DNA from 2 places in the Tistlia sp. genome. Region 1 is predicted to be linked to the other one. Evidence: riboswitches for the same ligand, from Rfam matches in the RefSeq annotation. Region 1 holds a riboswitch; the other holds the start of a gene.

Region 1 (11,763 bases):
CGCTGCTCGCCGAGGCCGGCCTGCTCAACGAGGGCACGCTCTACGACATCGCCAACGTCGGGGTGCTGCATCACGTCAACCAGGCGCTGCGCGCCCACAAGCTGTTCTCCCGGGACACCGACTACCTGGTCAAGGACGACAAGGTGGTCATCGTCGACGAGTTCACCGGCCGCGCGATGGAGGGCCGGCGCTACTCGGAAGGCCTGCACCAGGCCCTCGAGGCCAAGGAAGGCGTCACGATCCAGCAGGAGAACCAGACGCTCGCCTCCATCACCTTCCAGAATTACTTCCGGCTCTATCCGAAGCTCGCCGGCATGACCGGCACGGCGATGACCGAGGCGGAGGAGCTCGCCGACATCTATCGGCTCGAGGTCATCGAGATCCCGACCAACGTGCCGGTCGCGCGCCTCGACTACGACGACGAGGTCTACCGCTCGGTCACCGAGAAGTTCGACGCCATCGTGGCGCAGATCGAGGAATGCCGGCAGCGACAGCAGCCGGTACTGGTCGGCACCGTCTCGATCGAGAAGTCGGAGATGCTGGCCGCCCTGCTGCAGAAGAAGCAGATCCCGCACCACGTGCTGAACGCGCGCCAGCACGAGCAGGAGGCCTTCGTCATCGCCCAGGCCGGCCAGCCGGGCGCGGTGACCATCGCGACCAACATGGCCGGCCGCGGCACCGACATCCAGCTCGGCGGCAACGCCGACATGCGGCTTGCCCAGGAGATCCCCGCCGAGGCCGACGAGGCGACGCGCGAGGCAGCCGCCGCGGCGATCCACGCCGAGATCGAGGCCGCCAAGCAGGTCGTCAAGCAGGCCGGCGGCCTGTTCGTCCTGGCTACCGAGCGCCATGAGAGCCGGCGCATCGACAATCAGCTGCGCGGCCGCTCGGGCCGCCAGGGCGATCCCGGCGCCTCGAAGTTCTTCCTGTCCCTCGAAGACGACCTGATGCGGATCTTCGGCTCGGACCGCATGGAGGGCGTGCTGCGCCGCCTCGGCCTGCAGGAGGGCGAGGCGATCGTCCACCCCTGGGTCAACAAGGCCCTGGAAAAGGCGCAGTCGAAGGTCGAGGCGCGCAACTTCGAGATCCGCAAGAACCTGCTGAAGTTCGACAACGTGATGAACGACCAGCGCAAGGTCGTCTACGAGCAGCGCAAGGAGCTGATGCTCGCCGAGGACGTCAAGGACACCATCGTTTCGATGCGCGAGGAAGTGCTGGGCGACGTCGTGACGCGCTGCATCCCGGCCAAGGCCTACGCCGAGCAGTGGGACGTCGCCGGCCTGCACGAGGAGGCGCTGCGCCTGTTCGGGCTCGACCTTCCGGTCTCCGAGTGGGCCAAGGAAGAGGGCATCGCCGACGAGGAGATCCGCCAGCGCATGATCCAAGAGGTCGAGCGCAAGATGGCGGCCAAGGAGGTCAACTTCGGCCCCCAGCTGATGCGCCTGGCCGAGAAGCAGATCCTGCTGAACGTGCTCGACCGCCAGTGGAAGGACCACCTGCTCAGCCTCGATCACCTGCGCCACGGCATCGGCCTGCGCGCCTACGCCCAGCGCGATCCGCTGAACGAGTACAAGAAGGAGGCCTTCGACCTCTTCGAGAACATGCTGGTGCGGGTGCGCGAGGAGACCACCGCCCTGCTCAGCCACATCGCGATCCGCACCCAGGACCCGGCCGCCGTGACGCCGCAGCGGCCGCCCCAGGAGATGCACGAGACGCGCGAGGATCCGGCGCTGCGCCCGGGGCCGGGAGAGCGCGAGCCCGAGTTGGTCGGCGCCGGTGCGCCGCTGCGCGAGGGCGGCGCCCAGGCCGCGGCCCAACCGGCGCGCCGGCCGGTCCAGAAGCCCGCGGCCAGCGCCGTCGATCCCGGCGATCCGGCGACCTGGGGCAAGGTCCAGCGCAACGCCCCCTGCCCCTGCGGCTCGGGCAAGAAATTCAAGCATTGCCACGGCAAGCTCGCCTGAGCCCCCGCGACCGACCGGGTGAACCGCCATGCGCTGCCTGGTCCTGATCAATCCGAACAGCGGCCGAGCCGCGGAAGCCGAGGACGCCGTTCGCTCGCTCGAGGCCGCAGGCCTCGATACCGAGATCGAGCGGCCGGAAGGTGAGGTCGCGGCGCGCAAGGTGATCGAGCGGCGCGCCAACGAGTTCGACGCCCTGGTCGTGGCCGGCGGCGACGGCACCTTCCACGGCCTCGCGGAGAGCCTGGTCGCCGCCGGCAAGCCGCTCGGCATCCTGCCCCTCGGCACCGCCAACGACCTCGCCCGCGCCCTGCACATTCCCGACGACCTCGAGCGGGCCGCCCAGGTGATCGCGGCCGGCAAGCGCCAGCGGATCGACCTCGGGCGCGCCGGCAGGACGCTGTTCTTCAATGTCGCGACCATCGGCCTGGGCGCCGAGGTGCCGCGCTTCCACAGCGGCGAGCGCAAGCGCCGCCTCGGCCTGCTGAGCTACCCGGTCAGCCTGTGGCTGGCCTGGCAGCAGAACCGCTCGTTCCGCGCCCGGATCCGCTGCGACCGCGAGACCGCGCGCGGCCGCTTCATCCACATCGCGGTCGGCAACGGCCCGAACTTCGGCGGCGGCCTGGTCGTCGACGAGGACTGCCGGATCGACGACGAGACGCTCTACCTCTACGCCATCAAGCCGGTCGGCTTCTGGCGGATGCTGCGGCTCGCGCCCTGGATCCGCGCCGGGCAGCTGCGGCCCTGGCCGGAAGTCCTGACGCTGCGCGGCAAGCGGATCACGATCGCGACGCCGATGCGCCGCCGGATCAACCTCGACGGCGAGATAGCGGGGCACACGCCCTGCACCTTCACCGTCGAGGCGAAGGTGCTTGAGGTCTTTGTACCTTGAACTCACCTATAGCCCTTCGCCCCGGCGTCGCGCCGGGGACCGGGAGTCGGACGAGGCCGAGGCGATGAGTACGATCAAGGACGAATGGACCGTTGCGCTGGAGGATGTCGCGCGCGCCCTGCACGGGGCGATCGAGGTGCTGAAGCGGGTCGGCACGGGGCTCGACGACACGCTGCTCGACGCCGACGCCCTGGCCGACGCGCCGCAGCAGCACGAGCGGCTGCTCCAGCAGCTCGAGGCGATGATCCGCAGCCACGGCGAGCTGCCCGACGACTTCGACCCGGAGCGCGACCTCGCGCGCGACGCCCTGGCCTCGCTGCGCGAGACCTTCTCGACCAACAGCACGGTCGAGATCCTGCGCGAGGCGGAGGAGGCCGAGGAGGCCCTGGTCGCCGCCGCCGCGGAGGCGCTGTCGCTGGAGGAGATCGGGCCGGAGACCGAGGAGCTGCTCGGCGGCCTCGGCCGGCTCGCGGTCGAGACCGGCAGCGACCTTGCCCGCCTGCGCCTCGCGGCCATCCTGACCTGGGCCTGACCTGGGCCTGACCCGGGACTTGGCGTGACCGGGGCCTGGAACCAACCGGGCTCGGGGCTCGTCTTGCCTCCGGCAGGCACCTACCGGGAGACCTCACCGTGAACCTCAAGGCCGCAGCGCTGGCCGGCGGCTCCGTCGCCGTCTTCTTCTACGTTCTCTGGGCCTTCGGCGGCTTCGTCGGCGCCGTCTACTGGGCGATCCAGGAGAGCCTCCTGAACGTTGTGCTCAGCATCTTCATCCCGCTCTACGGCGGGCTCTCGGTGATCTACGACCTGATCTTCGGATAGCCGCCCCGTGGGTAGCTGGCCCGGGCTCGGCGCCTTCACGTCCCTCGACAGGCTCCGGACGTGGGGCGCAGAGCCTCAGCCCAGGCCCTTCTGGCCCATCGCCAGGAACTTGTCGCGGCGCTGGACCCTGAGCGTGCCGCCATCGAGTCGGCGCAGGGCGTGCAGCGCCTCCTCGATGGCGTCGCCGACCGCGGTCATGGTCTTGCCGCGCCCGCGGTGGGCGGCGCCCAGCGGCTCGGGCACGATCTGGTCGATGACGCCGAGCCGCTCCAGATCCTGGGCGGTCAGGCGCAGCGCCTCGGCGGCCTCCTGGTTCTGCTCGGCCGAGCGCCAGAGGATCGAGGCGCAGCCTTCCGGACTGATCACCGAGTAGATCGAGTGCTCCAGCATGATCACGCGGTTGGCGGTGGCGAGAGCGATCGCCCCGCCCGAGCCGCCCTCGCCGATCACCGTCGCGATCACCGGCACCCTGAGCTGCAGGCTGAGCTCGATGCAGCGCGCGATCGCCTCGGCCTGGCCGCGCTCCTCGGCGCCGATGCCGGGATAGGCGCCGGCGGTGTCGACGAAGGTCAGCAGCGGCAGCCTGAAGCGCTCGGCGAACAGCATCAGGCGCTGCGCCTTGCGGTAGCCCTCGGGCCGCGGCATGCCGAAGTTGTGGGTCACGCGGCTCTGCATGTCGTGGCCCTTCTCCTGGCCGAGTACGACGCAGGAGTGGCCCCGGAAGCGGCCGAGGCCGCCGAGGATCGCCTTGTCCTCGCTGTACAGGCGGTCGCCGGCGAGCGGCACGAAGTCCTCGACCAGCGCGGCCAGGTAGTCGGCCGAGTGCGGCCGCTCCGGATGGCGCGCGACCTGGCATTTCTGCCAGGCCGAAAGCTTGGTGTAGGTCTGGCGCAGCAGGCGCTCCGCCTTGCCCTGGAGGCGCGCGACCTCGTCGGCGATGTTGAGCTCGCCGGCGTCCGAGAGGTGGCGCAGCTCTTCGATCTTGCCTTCGAGCTCGGCGATCGGCTTTTCGAAATCGAGATAATGGCGCATGGCGGAGCCCGACATAGCACAGCCCAGGGCGGTGTCACACCGCTTCCATGGCTCTACGCCAGATACAACGGCCAACCGGGGAATGGGAAGGCGTGTGGGCGCTGCCACATGAGCAGTCGCCGGTCAATCTCCGAACGTCTGCGATCTCCGATTCCAGAGCAGTCGCAACGCGAGATCAGTTTGGTCGAGGAGGTCTTTCACAGGGCGCGCCTTAGGTGTCCTCCATGCCCTGCACTCTCTCAAGAAGATCTCGCAATGTGATTTCCCCCCAGTCCTTTACTACCTCCCGCCCCTCCAGTGTGATGCCGCACTCATCCAGGATCTCCATCGTCACCGTTTCCCCAAATGTCCTCTTGAATATTTCTGCAACGTCATTCTTAGTGAGACTCAGCGTCATAAAGTAATCGCCGTTCAGTACGACTTTCCTACCCCAGCATACAGAAAGTTCGTCCCCGTCAAAATCCGTCTGCTGCTGCTCCATCGATATTCGAATTTTACCGGCCTGCACGTGCTTCGCATCCTCCACCTTGAACGAAGCGAGACGGTTCTGCCCCATGTCACGATTCCAGCCTCTTGCGCTCACCTTCACTGGAACATCCTCTCAAAGTACATTGTTGCTGAGCATGTGTCTGAGTATATGCCCATAAGCACAGCTTGTAAAGAGTTTTACTCACAGTGATAGCTTTGGGCCGAATTTAAATCAGCACATCTTGCTGTGCCGAGGGTCGCCAGCACCCTTGTCTAAAGTCCGGTTACTAGGCATGCTGCGCCTCGCTGTTCCTAGGGGTGTCCTCGCATGCGAGGGCTGAGAGTCCGCCGGCCGTGGCGGTGACCCTTAGAACCTGATCCGGGTCATGCCGGCGCAGGGAAGGAACCGGAAATCGGCCTCCGGCGACGATGTCGCGCCCCCGCCCGTTTCCGTCTTTCCCCGTCGCCCCGCCCAACGAGACGACGGAGGACATATCCCATGAGAGCTCTCGCCCTTGCCCGGGCCTTGCTTGCCAGGTGCCTGCTGGCCGCCCTGTTGCTGTTGGCCGGCGCCGCTTCCCACTCCGCCCGCGCCGACGAGACCGGCTACCGCGTGCTGCTCGACTGGTTCCTCAACCCCGACCACGCGCCGCTGGTGGTGGCGCTGCAGAAGGGCTTCTTCGAGGAGGCAGGCCTGGCGGTCGAGCTGCTCGAGCCGGCGGACCCCAACGACCCGCCCAAGCTGGTCGCCGCCGGTCGGGCCGAGGTCGCGGTCAGCTACCAGCCGATGCTGCACATCCAGGTCGGCGCCGGCCTGCCGCTAACGCGCATCGGCACGCTCGTCGCGACGCCGCTCAACACCCTGCTGGTCCTGGCCGACGGCCCGATCGAGACGCTCGCCGACCTGAAGGGCAAGCGGGTCGGCTACTCGGTCGGCGGGTTCGAGGAGGCGCTGCTGGCGGCGATGCTGGCGCCGCACGGCCTCGGGCTCGAGGACATCGAGCTGATCAACGTCAACTTCGCCCTCGGACAGTCCCTGCTGGCCGGGCAGACCGACGCGGTGATCGGCGCCTACCGCAACTTCGAGAAGCACCAGCTGCGCCTGGCCGGCGGCGCCGGCCGCTTCTTCTACGTCGAGGAGGAGGGCGTGCCCGCCTATGACGAGCTGATCCTGGTGGCGCGCAGCGACGTCCAGCCCGACCCGCGCGACGCCGCCTTCCTGGGCGCCCTGGAGCGCGGCGTGCAATACCTGATCAACCACCCCGAGGAGAGCTGGGAGCTGTTCGTCGCCTACAAGGAGGATCTCGACGACGAGCTCAATCGCCTGGCCTGGACCGACACCCTGCCGCGCTTCGCCCTGCGCCCGGCGGCCGGCGACGCCGGCCGCTACCGCCGCTTCGCCCGGTTCCTGCAGGACCAGGGCGTGGTCGGCGCGCTGCCGCCGGTGGAGAGCTATCTGCGCATGCCGGAGTGAGGGCGGCTCAGAAGAAGGGCGCGATCAGCGCACGCAGGCCGTAGGCCAGAGCCGCCACCGCCAGCACGCCGGCGCACCACAGGCCGAGGAACCAGAGCAGCCGGCGCCCGCGCTCGCTCATCGCCGGCGCCTCAGTGGTAGCCCTCGTCGCGGACCTTGCCGCGGAACACCCAGTAGCTCCAGGCCGAGTAGGCCAGGATCACCGGGATCATCACGGCGAAGCCGACCAGGGAGAAGATCTGTGTCGAGACCGGCGCCGCGGCCTCCCAGATGTCGACCTCGCGCGGGATCGCGTAGGGCCAGAGCGAGACGCCGAGGCCCAGGAAGCCGAGCAGGAACAGCACGGCGGCGCTGACGTAGGGCCAGACCTCGCTGCCGCGCGCCAGGGCCAGCCAGTGGAAGATCGCCACCGCCAGCACGGCGACCGGCACCGGCCAGAGGAAGGCGATGTTCGGCCAGCCGAACCAGCGGTCGGCGACCGCCGGGTCGCTGAGCGGCATCCACAGGCTGACAACCGCCATGGCGAGCAGCACGACCGGCAGCAGCAGGGCCGACCAGCGCCGCGCCCGCGCCTGCAGGGCGCCCTCGGTCTTGAGGATCGTCCAGCCAGCGCCGAGCAGCCCGTAGCCGAACACCAGCGCCAGGCCGACGAACAGCGGGAAGGGCGCCAGCCAGTCGAAGGTGCCGCCGGCGTAGACGCCGTCCTCGACAGGGATCCCGCGCACGAAGCCGCCGAGCACGACGCCCTGGGCGAAGGTCGCGATCGCCGAGCCGAAAAAGAAGGCGCCGGACCAGAAGCCCTTGCGCCGGGTCGAGCGGAAGCGGAACTCGAAGGCGACGCCCCGGAACACCAGGGCCAGCAGCATGGTGACCAGCGGCAGGTAGAAGGCCGGCAGCACCACAGAGTAAACCAGAGGGAAGGCCGCCAGCAGGCCCGCGCCGCCGAGCACCAGCCAGGTCTCGTTGCCGTCCCACACCGGCGCCACGGAGTTCATCATGCGGTCGCGCTCGAGCTCGTCGCCGGCGAAGGGGTACAGGATGCCGATGCCGAGATCGAAGCCGTCGGCCAGGACGTAGACCATCACGCCGAACACGATGACTCCGGCCCAGAGCATCGGCAGCAGCGTGTCGATATCCATTCCAGCCCCCTCCTACTCGCGCGGCAGGCGCATGCCCGGCGCATCGACGTGCTCGGCCGGCGGCTCCGACCAGGCCGGCCCCTGCCCCGCAATTCGTCCCAGGTACCAGGTGCCGGCCCCGAAGACGCCGAGGTAGACGACGACGAAGGCGGCCAGCGAGGCCGCCACGCTGCCCCCGGAAAGCGGCGCCAATGCGTCGGCGGTGCGCAGCAGGCCGTAGACGACCCAGGGCTGCCGTCCGACCTCGGTGGTGATCCAGCCGGCCAGAATCGCGATCAGGCCGAGCGGCGAGCCGGCCAGCGCCAGCCAGAGGAACCAGCGCGTGTCGTAGAGCCGGCGCCGGAAGTAGAGGAAGGCGCCGACGAGCCCGATTCCGAGTATCGCGAGACCGCAGGCGACCATCACCCGGAACGACCAGAAGACGATCGCGACCGGCGGGCGCTCGTCCGCCGGCCAGGACTTCAGCCCGCGCACCTCACCGTCCCAGGAGTGGGTCAGGATCAGCGAGCCGAGCTTCGGGATCGCGAGCTCGAAGCGGTTGCTCTCGCTCCGCTCGTCGGGAAGCGCGAAGAGGACCAGGGGCGCGCCCGGGCGCGTCTCCCAGTGACCCTCCATGGCCGCGACCTTGACCGGCTGGTGCTCCAGCGTGTTGAGGCCGTGGAGGTCGCCGGCGACGATCTGGAGCGGCGCCACCACGGCGACGAACAACACCGACATGGCGAGCATGGTACGCGTGCGCGTCTCCTCGCGCCCCTTGAGCAGGTGCCAGGCGCCGATGCCGCCGACCAGCAGGCCGGTCGAGAGGTAGGCGGCCAGGATCATGTGGACCAGCCGGTAGGGAAAGGAGGGGTTGAAGATCGCGGCCAGCCAGTCGGTCGGGCGGAAGTAGCCGTCGACCAGCTCGAATCCCGCCGGCGTCTGCATCCAGGAGTTCGCCGAGAGGATCCAGAAGGACGAGATCAGGGTGCCGACGGCGACCATGCAGGTTGCCAGGAAATGCAGTCGCGGGCCGACCCGATCCCAGCCGAACAGCATGACTCCGAGAAAGCCGGCTTCCAGGAAGAAGGCGGTCAGCACCTCGTAGGCCAGCAGCGGCCCCAGGATGTTGCCGGCCGCCTGGGACAGGCCCGACCAGTTGGTGCCGATCTGGTAGCTGAGCACGACGCCCGAGACCACGCCCATGCCGAAGCAGACCGCGAAGAGCTTGCTGAAGAAGCGATAGAGGTCGCGAAAGCGCGCCTCGCCGGTGCGCAGCCAGAGCAGCTCGAGCAGGGCGAGGTAGCTGGCGAGGCCGATCGTGATCGCCGGGAAGACGATGTGGAAGGATATCGTGAAGGCGAACTGAATGCGCGATAGCAGCAGCGGGTCGAATTCCATCGCGCGGCGCCTCCCGATCTGGACCCGCGGAGCCTAGCACGCCGCCGGCCGCGCCGGCCGCCCTCCATCGCCTCGGGTCGAGGCCTCGGGAGGGACGGCTCCTCGGGGCAACGCTTCCCGCGGCCCTGCGGTTGCAGGAGGGCGGCGCTTCAGCCGGCTTCGGCGATCTGCCGCGCCTTGTCGACCAGGACCTCGGCCTGCTTGATCGAGGCGATGTCGATCAGCCGGCCGTCGAGCGTGACCGCGCCCTTGCCCTCGCGCTTGGCCTGCTGCATCGCCGACAGGATCGCCTCGGCCCGGGCGATCTCCTCCTCGGAGGGCGTGAAGAGCGCGTTGGCCAGCTCGATCTGGCTGGGATGGATCGCCCACTTGCCCTCGCAGCCCAGGACCGCGGCGCGATTGGCCTGGGCCCGGTAGCCCTCGGCGTCGCGGATGTCGCCGAAGGGGCCGTCCACCGGGCGGATGCCGGCGGCGCGCGCCGCCACCACCATGCGCGCGATCGCGTAGTGCCACATGTCGCCCCAATGGAAATCGCGCGACGCGCCCGCGACCGCGGCGTCCGTCAGCACGCCGTACAGCGGGTTCGGGCCGCCGATATTGGTCGTGCGCGCCTTGGTCGAGGCGGCGTAGTCGGCGACGCCGAAATGCAGCGACTCGTTGCGGGCGCTGGCGGCGGCGATCTCGTCGACGTTGGCCATGCCCAGCGCGGTCTCGATGATCAGCTCGAAGCCGAGTCGCTTGTCCCGACCGATGGCGTCCTCGACCTGGGTCACCAGCATGTCGAGGGCGTAGACGTCGGCGTAGGTGCCGACCTTGGGAATCATGATCAGGTCGAGCCGCTCGCCGCCCTGCTCGATGACGTCGACGACGTCGCGGTACATGTAGGGCGTGTCGAGGCCGTTGATGCGCAGCGACAGGGTGCGCTTGCCGAAGTCGATCTCGTTGAGCGCCTTGACGACGTTCTTGCGCGCCTGGGCCTTGTCGTCGGGTGCGACGGCGTCCTCGAGGTCGAGGAACACGACGTCGGCGGCCGAGTCCGCCGCCTTCTCGATGAAGCGATAGTTGGAGGCCGGGACCGCCAGCTCGCTGCGGTTCAGGCGCGCCGTTGCCGGCTCGACCACGGTGAAGCTCATGGGCCGCTGCTCCCTTCGGCTGGCCGGCCGCGGCCGGGAGCCTCCGCTGTAGCCAAGGCCCGGGGCGGAATCAACCGCCTTCGCCGCCCGCCCTCCCGCCGCCCGGCCCGGCGCCGGGAGCGCGGCGAGGGCCCTCCGCGGGCCGGGCGGCCAGCGGATGGCGGTCCTGGACCAGGGACTTCAGCCGCTCGTCGAGCACGTGGGTGTAGATCTGCGTCGTCGAGATGTCGGCGTGGCCGAGCATCTGCTGGACTGCGCGCAGGTCGGCGCCGTGGGCGAGCAGGTGGCTGGCGAAGGCATGGCGCAGCACATGCGGCGAGACCTTGGAGGGGTCGGTACCGGCCTCGACGGCCAACTCCTTGAGCAGCTGGGCGACCCGGTGGCGGGTCAGGTGGCCGTCGCCGCCGCGCGAGGGGAACAGCCAGCGCTCGTCGCTCGGGCGGCGCAGGAAGCTGCGCCGCGCCGGTTCGTAGGCGAGCAGCGCCGCGCGGGCCGGCTCGCTGAGCGGCACCATGCGCTCGCGGCCGCCCTTGCCGCTGACGATCAGCAGGCGCGGGTCGCGGGCGACGGCGGCGGCCGGCAGCCCGACCAGCTCGGAGACGCGCAGCCCGGTGGCGTAGAGCAGCTCCAGGATCGCGACCAAGCGCAGGCCCTCGGGCCCGCGCCGCCGGCGCGCCGCCTCGAGCAGGCCGGTGACCTCCGCCTCGCTGAGGATCTTCGGCAGGCTGCGCCCCTGGCGCGGGCTTGCCAGCTGCAGGGTCGGGTCGTCGGACCGGCGCTCCTCGCCGAGCAGGAAGCGGTAGTACTGGCGCAGCGCCGACAGGCGGCGCGCGGCGGTGCGCGGCGCCAGTCCGGCCGTCTCCAGCGCCGCCAGATAGCCGCGCAGGTCCTCGGCGCCGGCCTCGGCCGGCGCCCGGCCGCGCGGTGCCAGGAAACCGGCCAGATGCTCCAGGTCCCGGCGATAGGCCTCCAGGGTGTTGGCGGCCGCGCCGCGCTCGGCGGCGAGCATCTCCAGGAAGGCTTCCACGTGATCCAAGCGCGTCCCGTCGCGGTCCCCCCGGCCGCGATGCCCCCGCCCGCGCGCGGAGGCTCCGGTCACAAGCCCCTGGCCACTGCCGCTTCCAGGGCGAGCGCCCGCGCCTCGCCGGGGCGATCGACCCGGTTCAGGGCCTCGACCGCCTTCGCCGTCGGGTAGGGGTGGCCGGCGACGCCGTTCTCGGCGATGACCAGGGCGGCCAGCAGCACGGTCTCGCCGAGCCGCGCGCCGACCGCGGCCTGTTCGAGAGCCAGCAGGGTCGAGGTGCCGGTCAAGGGCCCTGCGGACTCGCTGCCGATCAGCTCGCCGAACGCGAGCGCGTCGGTCTCGCCGAGGGCATAGAGCAGCCCGCGCAGCGTGACGACCTCGGCATGCAGCTCGGCCTCGGGGCTGCCGCCCGCCTGCCGGGCGCTGCGCCAGCCCGACAGGTCCTGC
Region 2 (11,763 bases), on a different contig from region 1:
GAAGGGCGGCCCGTTGACCAGGCCGAAGATCGCGGCGTCGCCGCCGATCTCGAGCGCGCGTGCGTCGTTGCGCGGCGTCATGGTGAAGCGCGCGGGCACCCGGGCGAGGCTCTCCTCGACCAGGCCGCGGTCGAAGCGCACCAGGCCGCCGGGCCGCTCGACCTCGGCACCGCCGGCGGCGAGCAGGTCGAGCGCCTGGCCGCTCATGAACTCGACGCCGAGTTCCTCGAGGATACGCAGCGCGGCCTGGTGGATCGCCTCGACCTGATCGTCGGACAGCACCTCGACCGGTTTGTAGGGGTTGCGGACCTGCTGCCAGGGCAACTGGTTCAACCGGGCGGCTTGGGGGGGGGCGGGGCGGGGGGGGGGGGGGCCGCCCTCTCGACGGGACATGCCGTCTCCTCCCTGTCGGCCGTCGCGTGGCGGCCGTTCTCCTGTCGGCCGTTCTCGTCGCGGCCGGGATCCAGCTTAGACCAAGGAGGGGCGGAGACAAGGACGCGGCTGCTTCGGGGCAACGCTGCCGTGCGACTGGCCCGGTCGGCCGGTCACCTCGAGGCGGCCGCCGTCCCGTGCGGCGCCATCTGCGGCGGCGCCCCGGGGCCCTCGAGCGGCATGCGGAAGGTGAAGCGCGTTTCCGCCGCGTCGGAGGCGACGCCGAGCGTGCCGCCGTGTGCCTGCGCGATCTCCGAGGCGATGTAGAGACCCAGCCCCAGGCCACGGTTCGCAGGTCCCGAGGCGGGGCGCGAGAAGGGCTGGAACAGCCGGCCGCGCGCATCCTCCGGGATCGGCGCTCCGGCGTTGGCGACCGAGAGCTCGAAAGCCTGCCCGTCGGCGCCGGCCCGCACGCGCACCGGCGCCTCCGGGTCGCCGTGGGTCAGGGCGTTGGACAGCAGGTTGGACAGGAGCTGCGCGAGCCGCGCGCGCTCGCAGGTGACCGGCCGGTCCAGCGCGATCTCGGCCTCGATGGCGCGCTCCGGCCAGGCGCTGCGCAGCTCCTCGACGACCTGCCCGAGCGCCTCGCCCAGGTTCCTGTCGGGCTCCGGCGTCAGCCGGATGCCGTCGCCGAGCCGGACGCGCGCGAAATCCAGGACGTCGCCGATCAGGTCGGTCATGCGGAGGACGCTTCTGGACATCAGCTCGACGATCTCGGCCCCCTTGGCGTCGAGCGGCCTGCGCTGCAGCAGCTTGATGCCGGCGTCGATCGACGACAGGGGACTGCGCAGATCGTGGCCGAGCACCGCGACGAACTGCTCGCGCCGCTCCGCCGTGCGCTCCGCCTCGGCGAGCGCCGCCGCCTTGGCGTCAAGGCGCTCCTGAAGGTCGAGATGGAAGCCGATGAGCTCGGCGCTCAGCGTGAACAGCCCGATGGTCTCCGGCCGGTCGAGGCTCGCCGGGCGCGGATCGATCGCGCAGAGCGTCCCGAAGAAGTCGCCGTTCGGGCGGCGGATCGGCACCGAGATGTAGCTCTGGAAGCCGTAGGTCTTCGGCGTCGCATGCCCGCAGTACCGATCGTCCTCGGCGACGTTGTCGATGACGATGAGCTGGCCGGCCTTGCGGATCTCGCTGCAGAGCGTCGTCTCGAGATCGAGCTCGCCGCCCGGCTCCAGGCCGAACTCGATCTCGTCGCGCACCGCACAGGCGATCCAGCGCTCCTCGGTGACCCGCGCGATCGCCGAGAAGCGCATGCCGGTCATCCGGCAGACCACCTCCAGGACGGTAGGCACGATGTCGATCCGGGCCACGGCGGCCACGTCGTTCGCGAAGCTGTCGGGCACCGAAACTCCCAGGGCGGAATGCGGCTCGTTGGCCGAACCGGACGTCTGCAGCGATCTAGGTAGTGCGTCCAGGCGGGCTTATCAATTCGGCGAGCCCCCGCCGACGGCCGCTCGCGGTGCCGGGTGGTTCGGCGACGACCCCTGGCGAGCGGCAGGCGGGGCTAGTCCGCCCGCTTCGCCGCCCAGCCGTCCGGATCCTGCAGGAAGCCGCGGACCTCGGCGACCTGTTCCTCGGACAGGCGCCCGCTCTGCTCGGCGACGGCGAGCACGTCCCACCAGGTCGCGAGACCCTGGAGCGCGACGCCCTGCTCGGCCAGGCGGGCGGTCGACTGCGGGAAGATGCCGTAGTGGAAGACGACGAAGCAGTGCGCGACGTCGGCGCCGGCCGTGCGCAGCGCCTCGACGAAGGTCAGCTTGGAGCCGCCGTCGGTCGCCAGGTCCTCGACCAGCAGCACGCGCGCACCCTCGGCGAAGCAGCCCTCGATCTGGGCGTTGCGCCCGAAACCCTTGGGCTTCTTGCGCACGTAGACCATCGGCAGCCCCATCAGATCGGCGAGCCAGGCCGCGAAGGGAATCCCCGCGGTCTCGCCGCCGGCGATCGCGTCGAAGGCCTCGACGCCGGCGCTGCGCCCCAGCTGCTCGACGCCGAGCCGCATCAGCGTGGCGCGGGCGCGCGGGAAGGAGATGATGCGCCGGCAGTCGACGTAGACCGGGCTCTTGCGCCCCGAGGTGAAGGTGAAGGGCTCCTCGGGCCGGATCAGCACGGCCTCGATGTCCAGCAGCGTCGCGGCGGCGAGCCGGGCGGTGTCGGTGGGCTGGTGGTCGCGCGGCTGGTGGTCGGGCATGGCGGCTCGGTTCCTCGGGGTTGCGCGGCCGTGATAGCGGCTGGCGGCGCGGCGGGCAACGCCCCAGCGGCTCGGAACGAGGCGAGGGCCGGTGCGTTTGCCGAAGAGAGCAAGCCGACCGCCGGGGGCAGGTGCCGCGGCGGCCGGCGAGCTGCTGTCAGGAAGGGATTGCCATGCCGATCGAGAAGAAGACCACGGAGGCCCGTCAGGCCGAGCCGCGCAAGACCAACTGGCACGTGCTGACGATCGGGCTGCCGCTCGGCGTCGTGGCGCTCGGCGCCGTCCTGCTCTGGTTCTTCGCGTTCCGCTGAGCACCCCCCGCGGCAGCCATGACCGATAGCCCGGTCGCCTTCGGCCGCGCGCGCCGCTAGACTCCTATTGCGATGCAGCATGGCGGGCTGTCTGCGCCATCGGGTGGCGGCCGGCGGCCATCGCATTCTTGGCTGTGCAGGGGGCCCGCGGGCGCTGAAACCGAGCTCGTTGGGCTACACGGCACTGCTTGCCTCGCTGTCGGCGCTGCCGCCGATTTCGATCGACATGAACCTGCCGGCGATACCGGCAATCGAGGCGAGCTTCGGCGAGCCGAGCGGCCAGGGCGCCCTGACCCTCAGCCTCTTCGTCACGGGCTTCCTGATCGCGCCGCTGGTCGGCGGCCCGCTGGCCGACCGTTTCGGGCGTCGTCCCGCGCTGCTCGGTGCGTTGCTGGCCTTCTCCCTGGCGTCGCTCGCCTGCGCCGCGGCGCCGACCTTCCTGACGCTGCTCCTGGCGCGCTTCGTCCAGGGCACGGTGGCCGGTCTCGGCGTGGTGCTGCCGCTGGCTATCGTGCGCGACGTCTTCGAGGGCGCCTCGGCGCGCCGGCGGCTGTCGCAGATCACCGCGATGATCGGCGTCGCGCCGCTGGTCGCGCCGGCGCTCGGCAGCCTGGTCATGCTGGCCGGCGGCTGGCGGGCGGTCTACGCCTTGCAGGCCGGATGGGGCGCGCTGATGGCGACGACGGTGGTCCTGCTCTTCGCCGAGACCCTGCCGGTCGAGCGCCGCCAGCCGCTGAACCCGGGGCAGCTGCTGCGCAACTACCTGTCGGTGCTGGGTTCGCGCGAATTTCTCGGCTATACCCTGGTCTTCGCCTTCGGCTTCGCCGCGCTCTTCGCCTACATCTCGGGCTCGGCGACCGTGGTGATCGAGGACCTCGGCCTCTCGGAGTTCTGGTTCTCGGCGATCTTCGCCGTGACCTCCTTCGGCCTGATCCTCGGCTCCCTGCTCTCGGCCCGGATCAGCGGGCTCGGCATCCCGACGCGGCGGCTGACCGTGCTTTGCCTCGCCGGCTCCGCGGCCTGCTCCGGCGTCGCCCTGGGCGCCGCCCTGGGCGGCTGGCTCTCGATCGGGGTGCTGGTGCCCTGCATCTTCGGCATGGTCTTCGCCTTCGGCCTGATGGCGCCGAACATCACCCACGCCGCGATCCAGCCGCTGCCGCACATGGCCGGCGCCGCCTCGGGAATGATGCGCTCGCTGCAGATGCTGGCGGGCGCCGCCGCCGGCGGCTTGGTGGCCCTGCTGATCGGCCCCCTGCCGGCGGCCGTGGCGATGGCCGGCGTCATGCTGCTCTCGGCGCTGTTGGCGCTGGCGATCTACCGCACCCTGCTGCACGGCCGCGGCGGGACGGGGGCGGGGGCGGCGGGCCGTCCCCTTTGACAGCAGCTTGCCGGATCGCCATCTTCGGAAGCGTTAGGCCTGGGGTGTCTTCCCGGCGGCGCTGCGGCGTGCGCGGGGGAGGCTGAGAGCAGACCCACCGAACCTGATCTGGATCATGCCAGCGCAGGGAGTCGCCGACGCCTCCGTTGCTCCCGCTTTCCGGAGTCTCGACGCGCCGACGGCCCCGCCGCGACGACACGCGAGGAGCCGACGATGACAGCAAGCCCTTCCCACCTCTCCCGACGCCGCCTGCTGGGTGCCGGCGCCGCAGCCGGTGCCGCCCTGGGGGCCGCCCTGGGGGCCGCGGGCCTGGCCGCGCCCGCGGTCCGCGCGCAGGTGCCGCGCGCCTGGAAGCTCGTCACCTCCTGGCCGGCCGGAGCACCGGGGCCGGGCACGACGGCGGCGCGCCTCGCCGAGCGCATCACCCGGGGCAGCGGCGGCCGCCTTACCGTCGAGGTCTTCGGTGCCGGCGAGCTGGTGCCGGCCTTCGAGGTCTTCGACGCGGTCGCCTCGGGCACCGCCGAGCTCGGCCATACCGCCTCGCTGTTCTGGGCCGGCAAGATGGCGATCGCGCCGGTCTTCACGGCGGCGCCCTTCGGCCTGATGCCGGAGGCGCACAACGCCTGGATCTACTACGGCGGCGGGCAGGAGCTCTGGGACGAGCTCTACGGCCGCTTCGGCGTCAAGCCCTACCTGGCCGGCAACTCGGGCTTCCAGATGGGCGGCTGGTACCGCCGGCGCATCGACGGCCTGGAGGACGTCAAGGGCCTGAAGATCCGCATGCCCGGCCTCGGCGGCGAGATCCTGCGCCGGCTCGGCGCGGCGCCGCTGTCGCTGCCGCCGGGCGAGATCTTCACCGCCCTGCAGACCGGCGTGATCGACGCCGCCGAGTTCCTCGGCCCCTGGAGCGACGTCGCCCTGGGGCTGGACCGGGCCGCGCCCTACTACTACTGGCCGGGCTTCCACGAGCCGAACGGCAGCGCCGAGGCACTGGTCAACCGCGCGGCCCTCGAGGCGCTGCCCGACGACCTGCGCAGCCTGGTCGAGATCGCCTGCGAGGCCGAGAACAATCGCGGTCTCGCCGAGGCCGAGTGGTTCAACGCCCAGGCGCTGCAGCGCCTTGAGGCCGGCGGCACCGAGCTGCTGCAATTCCCGGCCGACCTGCTGCAGGCGGCGCGCCGCGAGTCCGAGGACGTGCTCGACCGCGTCGCCGACGGCGACCCCCTGTTCGGGCGCATCCTGGAGTCCTGGCGGGCGGCGCGCGAGGCCTCAATCGCCTGGGGCCGGGTCAGCCGCCACGCCCTGCTCGGCGCCCAGCTCGCCTCGTGAAGGAGATCGCCATGACCGCCCAAGGCTCCGCCCTCAAGGCTCCCGGCGCCACGCTGGCGGCAATCCGTCACCAGGAGCCCCTGGTCCACAACATCACCAACTTCGTCGCCATGGACCTGGCCGCCAACGCCCTGCTCGCGATCGGCGCCTCGCCGCTGATGGCTCACGCCCGCGAGGAGGTCGCCGAGGTCGTCGCCCTGGCCGCCGCCCTGACGCTCAACATCGGCACCTTCTCGCCGGCCTGGGTCGCCGCCGCCGAGCTGGCGGCGGGCGAGGCGCGGCGGCTCGGCAAGCCCTGGGTGCTCGACCCGGTCGGGGTCGGCGCCACCGCCTTCCGGCGCGATAACGGCCGCCGCCTGTCCGCCCTCGGCCCGACCGTCGTGCGCGGCAACGCCTCGGAGATCCGCGCTCTGGCCGGCCTCGCCGGGCAGGGCATCGGCAGCGCCGGCAAGGGCGTCGACGCCTCCGATTCGGTCGAGAGTGCGGCCGAGGCCGCCGACGTCCTGGCCCGGCGTCTCGACTGCGTCGTCGCGGTCACCGGCGAGGTCGACCGGGTGACCGACGGGCGGCGCATCGCCACGGTCGCCAACGGCCACGCCATGATGACCCGGGTCACCGCGCTCGGCTGCTCGCTGACCGCCGTGACAGGCGCCTGCCTGGCGGTCCAACCCGACGCCTTCCTGGCCACGGTCCATGCGCTGGCGCTGGTCGGCGTCGCCGGCGAGCAGGCGGCCGGGCAGGCGACGGGCCCCGGCTCCCTGCGCGTCGCCTATCTCGACCGGCTCTACGGCCTGTCGCCCGAGGAGCTCGACCTGGCGGCCAGGATCGAGGAGGCGGTCGCTTGAGCATGCCGGCCCTGCGCGCGCCCTTCGACCTCTCGGTCTACCTGGTCGTCGGGCCGGGCGACTGCCGCGGCCGGCCGGTCGCGGAGGTCGTCGCGGCGGCGCTGCGCGGCGGCGTGACGCTCGTCCAGCTGCGCGACAAGGAGGCCTCGAGCGGGGCCTTCCTGGCCCTCGGCCGCGAGCTCAAGGCGCTCTGCCGCGAGGCCGGCGTGCCCTTCATCGTCAACGACCGGGTCGAGGCCGCGGTCGCGCTCGACGCCGACGGCCTGCACGTCGGCCAGGAGGACCTGGACGCCGGCGCGGCGCGCGCGGCGATCGGCCCGGGGCGCCTGCTCGGCCTGTCGGTCCATGCGCCCGAGCAGCTCGCCGGCCTGGAGCCGGGCTGCGTCGACTATCTCGGCGTCGGCCCGGTCTTCGCGACGAACAGCAAGGCCGACGCCCGGCCCGCCGGCGGTGCCGAGGGCATCGCGCTGATCCGCCGGGCCAGCGCGCTGCCGATCGTCGCCATCGGCGGCCTGACCGCCCAGCGGGTGCCGGTGCCGCTCGGCGCCGGCGCCGATGGCGTCGCCGTGGTCTCCGCGATCGCCGGCGCGCAGGACCCGGCGGCCGCCACGCGCGAGCTGGTCGAGGCGGTGGCTGAGACTCGGCGGCCAGGCCGCGGCGCCTCGACGAGCCGGCCCGGCCGCCGCTGACTCCGTCAAGCCTGGGTGCCGGCCGACGCCGCCGCGGATGCCGAGGGCGCGGCGCGCAGGCTCTCCTGGGCGCCGTCCTCGGCTTCCTCGGCCTGCTGTGCGACCAGCGCGTGCGCCTGCCAGATCACCCGCTCGAACAGCGAGATGCCGGCCAGCATCGTCGCCGCCTGCTCCGCGTCGTCGGTTTCGCTGCGCTCGCCGAGGTAGCTCTCGCGGACGCTGCGGATCGCCGGTCCGCGGTCCGTGGTCACGTCGAGCGCGAAGGCGCGGTCCTCGGCCGTGGCCTCGCGGGCCAGGGCCTCCGCGCAGGTGTGGAGAATGGCATGCAGCGAGTCGCCGAGCAGCTGGCCGAGGTGCCGCCCGCCGTCGCTGGCCAGCAGCTTCTCGACCGTCGCGGTGAAGCGAGCGACGTCGTCCGTCAGGCTTTCGAGGTGCCGCTGCGCCTCGATCCGACGGTAGTACCGCCCGAGCTGGCCGGCGCTCATGGTGAGGCGGCCGAGGTCCTCCAGGAAGCCGTCGGTCGCGCGCAGCAGCGCGCGCGGCGCTTCGGCATCCGCGGGCCGGGCCCCCTGCGCCGGACCCGCCCCCGCCTCCGCCAGCGGGGCGAGCAGGTCGGCGACGGCCTGGAAGATCCTGTGATGCTCGCGCGCCGTCAGCTCGATCGCGAGGTCCGGATCTTGAAGAGCGAAGTCGCCGATGAACGCGGGCCGCGCCAGGTCCTCTGCCGGTGTGCGCGGCCAGAGGCGTCCGAGCAGTCGGGCCGAGGGGCCGAGCGTCGGCATCAGCAGAAGCGCCGCGCTGGCGTTGAACAGCAAGTAGGCCCAGGCGACGCGGGTCGCGGGGTCGTCGCTCAGCCATTCGAGGAGCGCGAGCGACAGCGGCAGCGACGTCATGGTCTCGATGAAGAACAGGGGCAGGAAGACCAGGCAGCCCACGACGTTGAAGGCGACCTGATACATCGCGAGCTGGCGGGCCTCGCCGCGCAGCTTCATGGACAGCAGGTAGGTCGTGGCGCTCGACCCCAGGTTGGTGCCGTAGATCACCATGGCCGTGGTCTCGAACGAGAGGACGCCGCTGGCCATCAGCGACATGGAGAGGACGCCGATCGCGACCGAGGAATTGACGACGACCGTCAGCACCGCGCCGATCAGGAAGGCGAGCAGATGGGAGCCTGCCGTCGATTCCAGCAGGCTGCGGACGGTCTCGCTGTCGGCCAGGGGCGCGGTCCCTTCCTTCAGCAGGCTCAGCCCGACGAACAGCAAGGCGATGCCGAACAGCGCCCAGAGGCCCTGGCGCCAGGGCCTGAGACGCTCGATCGTGACGCCGAGCCCGACGAGTCCCGTGAGCACCAGGACCGCGGGCCCGAAGTCGAGGGACACGATGAACAGCAGCGCTCCGGCGCCGAGGTTCGAGCCGACGATGAGCGGCAGGCCGCGCACCACGACCGTCATGCCGGCGACCAGGAGGCCGACGACGATGAAGGTGACGACGGCCGAACTCTGGGTCAGGGCGCCGGCCAACGCGCCCCAGGCGAAGCCCTTGCCGGGGGTTGCGGTCCAGCCGCCGACGGCGCGCTGGAAGCGGCGGCTGGTCATCCCTCTCAGGTTCGCCGACAGCAGCTCCAAGCCGGCGAAGAACAGGCCGAGGCCGGCGAGGATCTGGGCCAGGGTCTCGATCACGCGCGGTGGCTTCCGGAGCGCCGAGTCGTCATCTGTCGCCCTGCCGGGCGGAGTCCGGGCGTGTCGATCGCCATTGGAGCCGCCTCCTGCTGTACAGCCGACCCCGACGCTAGGGCAGGCAGCCGGCGAAGGCCAGCTTTCGCTCTCTTGCGAACCGGCGGCCGGCGGTCCCGGCCCCTAGGCGGGCGCGCCCTCGAGCGTCTCGCTGCCGCGCTTCAGACGGAAGGTGCCGTCGCCGCGGCCGATCAGGCGGCCGTCCTCGCCGAACACCTCGGCGCTCGAGAAGTAGATGGTCCGGCCGCCGCCGGTGCGCGTCGCCTTGGCCAGGATCCGCTCGCCGATCTGGCCGGCGGCGATGAACTGGCTGGTCAGCGACAGGGTGAAGGCCCGGCGCGCGTTGGCCGGCACCGAGCACCAGGTCCCGGCGTAGCCGCAGGCGGCATCGATCAGCGTCGCCAGGACGCCGCCGTGCAGCACCCCCGTGCGGTTCCTGTGGTGCGCCTCCAGCAGCAGCCCGACCTCGGCGTAGCCCTCCTCCCAGCGCAGCAGGCGGTAGCCGACGAGGTCGCGGAAGCCGCCCGACAGGCCGTGCGGGTCGATCGCTGTCTGGTCCATCGGCCGCAGGTTGTGCGCTGCAGCGGAGTCTGTCCAGTCCCGGCGCGGCCGCCCCGGGCATGCTCCGGCCGCGCTTTTCCGCTGCGCGGGCCTCCGCTATAGCTGGCGGCCGACCCAAGGAGGAGGAAGCGACATGGCCGGACGGCTGCAAGGCAAGCGGGCGATCGTGATCGGGGCGGGCTCCTCGGGCCCCGGCTGGGGCAACGGCAAGGCGGCGGCGGTGCTGTTCGCGCGCGAGGGCGCGCGGGTGCTCTGCGTCGACGTCAAGGCCGAGGCGGCGGCCGAGACCGTGGGCCTGATCGAGGGCGAGGGCGGCACCGCCCGGGCCGTCACCGCCGACGTCACCAAGTCGGATCAGGTCCAGGCTCTCGTCGAGGACTGCGTGGCGGCCTGGGGCGGCGTCGACGTGCTGCAGTTCAACGTCGGTATCCTCGGCCTCGGCGGGCCGGTCGAGGCCAGCGAGGAGACCTGGCGCCGGGTGCTCGACGTCAACCTGACCAGCCTGTTCCTGACCTGCAAGCACGTGCTGCCGGTCATGGAGCGGCAGTTCGAGGCGACCGGCCGCGGCGGCGCCCTCGTCGCCATCTCCTCGATCGCCGGGATCCGGGACATCGGCGTGCCCTACATCGCCTACAATGCCAGCAAGGGCGCCATCATCCCCTTCGTGCGCTCGGTCGCGCTGCAGTACGCGAAGAAGGGCATCCGCGCCAACGCGGTGCTGCCCGGACTGATGAACACGCCGATGATCCGCGAGCCGCTCAAGGAGGCCTATGCCGGCGGCGACGTCGACAGGATGATCGAGATCCGCGACGCCCAGTGCCCGACCGGCAAGATGGGCGACGCCTGGGACGTGGCCTACGCCTCCCTGTTCCTCGCCTCCGACGAGGCGAAGTACGTGACCGCCACCGAGCTGATCGTCGACGGCGGCATGACCGCCAAGTGCGTGTAGCCGGGGCGTGAAGGCGCTATCCCGGGCCGCGCGTCAGGGCCGGCCGGCACCCGGGCGCCCGAGCAGTCTGAACGCCAGGGGCGCCAGCACGACGATCAGGAAGATGCGCACGATGTGGTGGATCGCGACGAAGGCGGCGTCGGCGCCGAGGGCGATGGCGATCAGGCTCATCTCGGCGAGGCCGCCCGGCGCGAAGGCGAGCACCAGCGGGCCGGTCGGCAGGCCCGTCGCCGCGTGCAGGCCGAGGGCGAAGGCGACGGTGATGGCGACCAGCAGCGCGGTCACGCCGAGCGAGGCGACCAGGGCCCGGCCGATCAGCCGCAGCGGCGTGCCGGCGAAGCGCGCGCCCAGTGCCGTCCCGACCGCGACCTGGGCGCAGGCGACGATCTCGGCCGGCGGCTTGGCCGTGGTCATGCCGGCGAGATGCACCAGCGCGGAGGCGACCATCGGCCCGACCACGGCGGCGGCCGGCACCTTGAACCAGCGCGCGACGAGGAAGCCCACCAGGCCGCTCAGTCCGAGGAAGGCGTAGTCGACCGCGCTCAGGTCGAGCAGCGCCGGGCCCATGGCCGGACGGTCGCCGAGATCGAGCCCGCCGCCGAGGGTGAAGGCGAAGGGGATGGCCAGGACCACGAGCATGATCCGCGTCGCGTGGATCAGCGAGATGATGCGCCCGTCGCCGCCCATCTCGGTGCCGACCAGGACCATCTCCGACAGGCCGCCGGGCATCGCCGCGAAGTAGGCGGTCACCGGGTCGTAGTTGCACAGCAGGCGGAAGTAGAGGAGGCCAGCCAGGCCGCAGGCCGCGACGTAGAGCGCGATGGCGGCGAGGCTCGGCGCCCAGGTGCCGGCCGAGGCCAGGATCTCCGGCGTGAAGCCGCTGCCCAGCATGACGCCGAGCACGGCGATCATGAGGGTGCGCAGCGGCGCCGCCATCGCGATCGGCGCGCCGGCCAGCGCGGCGACCGAAGTCGCCAGCATGGCGCCGATCATCCAGGCCAGCGGCAGGTGCAGCAGGTTCGCCGCCCAGCCGCCGAGCCCGCCGAGCGTGAGTGCCAGGGCGATGGCGGACAGCCGCGGCCAGCCGGGAAGCCGGGGCAGGCGAGCCACCGTCAGGCGGCGAGGCGCTCGATCAGCCGCTCCATGAAGCGCTCGCAGAGCGCCAGCTGCTCCAGGGCGACGAACTCGTCGGGCTTGTGCGCCTGGTCGATCGAGCCCGGGCCGCAGACCACCGAGGGGATGCCGGCCTGGGAGATCAGCCCGGCCTCGGTGCCGAAGGCGACCTTGGCGGTGCTGTTGCCGCCGGTGAGCGCCTTGGCGAGCTGCACGACCTCGTGGTCGGCGGGCG

The links. A riboswitch is a leader RNA that binds a small molecule or an ion and turns the genes downstream of it on or off. The one in region 1 is predicted to bind thiamine pyrophosphate.
Region 2: it holds a riboswitch for thiamine pyrophosphate, as region 1 does, so the genes downstream of both, WD341_RS06600 (TRAP transporter substrate-binding protein) here and WD341_RS07925 (ABC transporter substrate-binding protein) in region 1, are expected to answer to the same signal.

The regions. Positions count from the first base shown of each region.
Region 1 covers NZ_JBBDQW010000031.1:10,188-21,950, forward strand. The annotation lists gene secA (preprotein translocase subunit SecA) at 1-1,961, shown strand, start outside; gene WD341_RS07900 (lipid kinase) at 1,990-2,850, shown strand; gene WD341_RS07905 (hypothetical protein) at 2,915-3,382, shown strand; gene WD341_RS07910 (hypothetical protein) at 3,481-3,669, shown strand; gene WD341_RS07915 (acetyl-CoA carboxylase carboxyltransferase subunit alpha) at 3,745-4,701, opposite strand; gene WD341_RS07920 (hypothetical protein) at 4,913-5,290, opposite strand; TPP riboswitch at 5,474-5,587, shown strand; gene WD341_RS07925 (ABC transporter substrate-binding protein) at 5,669-6,643, shown strand; gene WD341_RS07930 (DUF2474 family protein) at 6,651-6,764, opposite strand; gene cydB (cytochrome d ubiquinol oxidase subunit II) at 6,775-7,782, opposite strand; gene WD341_RS07940 (cytochrome ubiquinol oxidase subunit I) at 7,795-9,159, opposite strand; gene WD341_RS07945 (CoA ester lyase) at 9,309-10,292, opposite strand; gene xerD (site-specific tyrosine recombinase XerD) at 10,363-11,328, opposite strand; gene WD341_RS07955 (hypothetical protein) at 11,388-11,763, opposite strand, start outside.
Region 2 covers NZ_JBBDQW010000025.1:104,585-116,347, reverse strand. The annotation lists gene WD341_RS06625 (trimethylamine methyltransferase family protein) at 1-333, opposite strand, end outside; gene WD341_RS06620 (ATP-binding protein) at 546-1,775, opposite strand; gene WD341_RS06615 (orotate phosphoribosyltransferase) at 1,937-2,620, opposite strand; gene WD341_RS06610 (hypothetical protein) at 2,794-2,931, shown strand; gene WD341_RS06605 (multidrug effflux MFS transporter) at 3,101-4,309, shown strand; TPP riboswitch at 4,340-4,458, shown strand; gene WD341_RS06600 (TRAP transporter substrate-binding protein) at 4,523-5,638, shown strand; gene thiM (hydroxyethylthiazole kinase) at 5,650-6,483, shown strand; gene thiE (thiamine phosphate synthase) at 6,486-7,172, shown strand; gene WD341_RS06585 (Na/Pi cotransporter family protein) at 7,178-8,851, opposite strand; gene WD341_RS06580 (PaaI family thioesterase) at 9,029-9,466, opposite strand; gene WD341_RS06575 (SDR family NAD(P)-dependent oxidoreductase) at 9,600-10,415, shown strand; gene WD341_RS06570 (AbrB family transcriptional regulator) at 10,449-11,525, opposite strand; gene argE (acetylornithine deacetylase) at 11,528-11,763, opposite strand, start outside.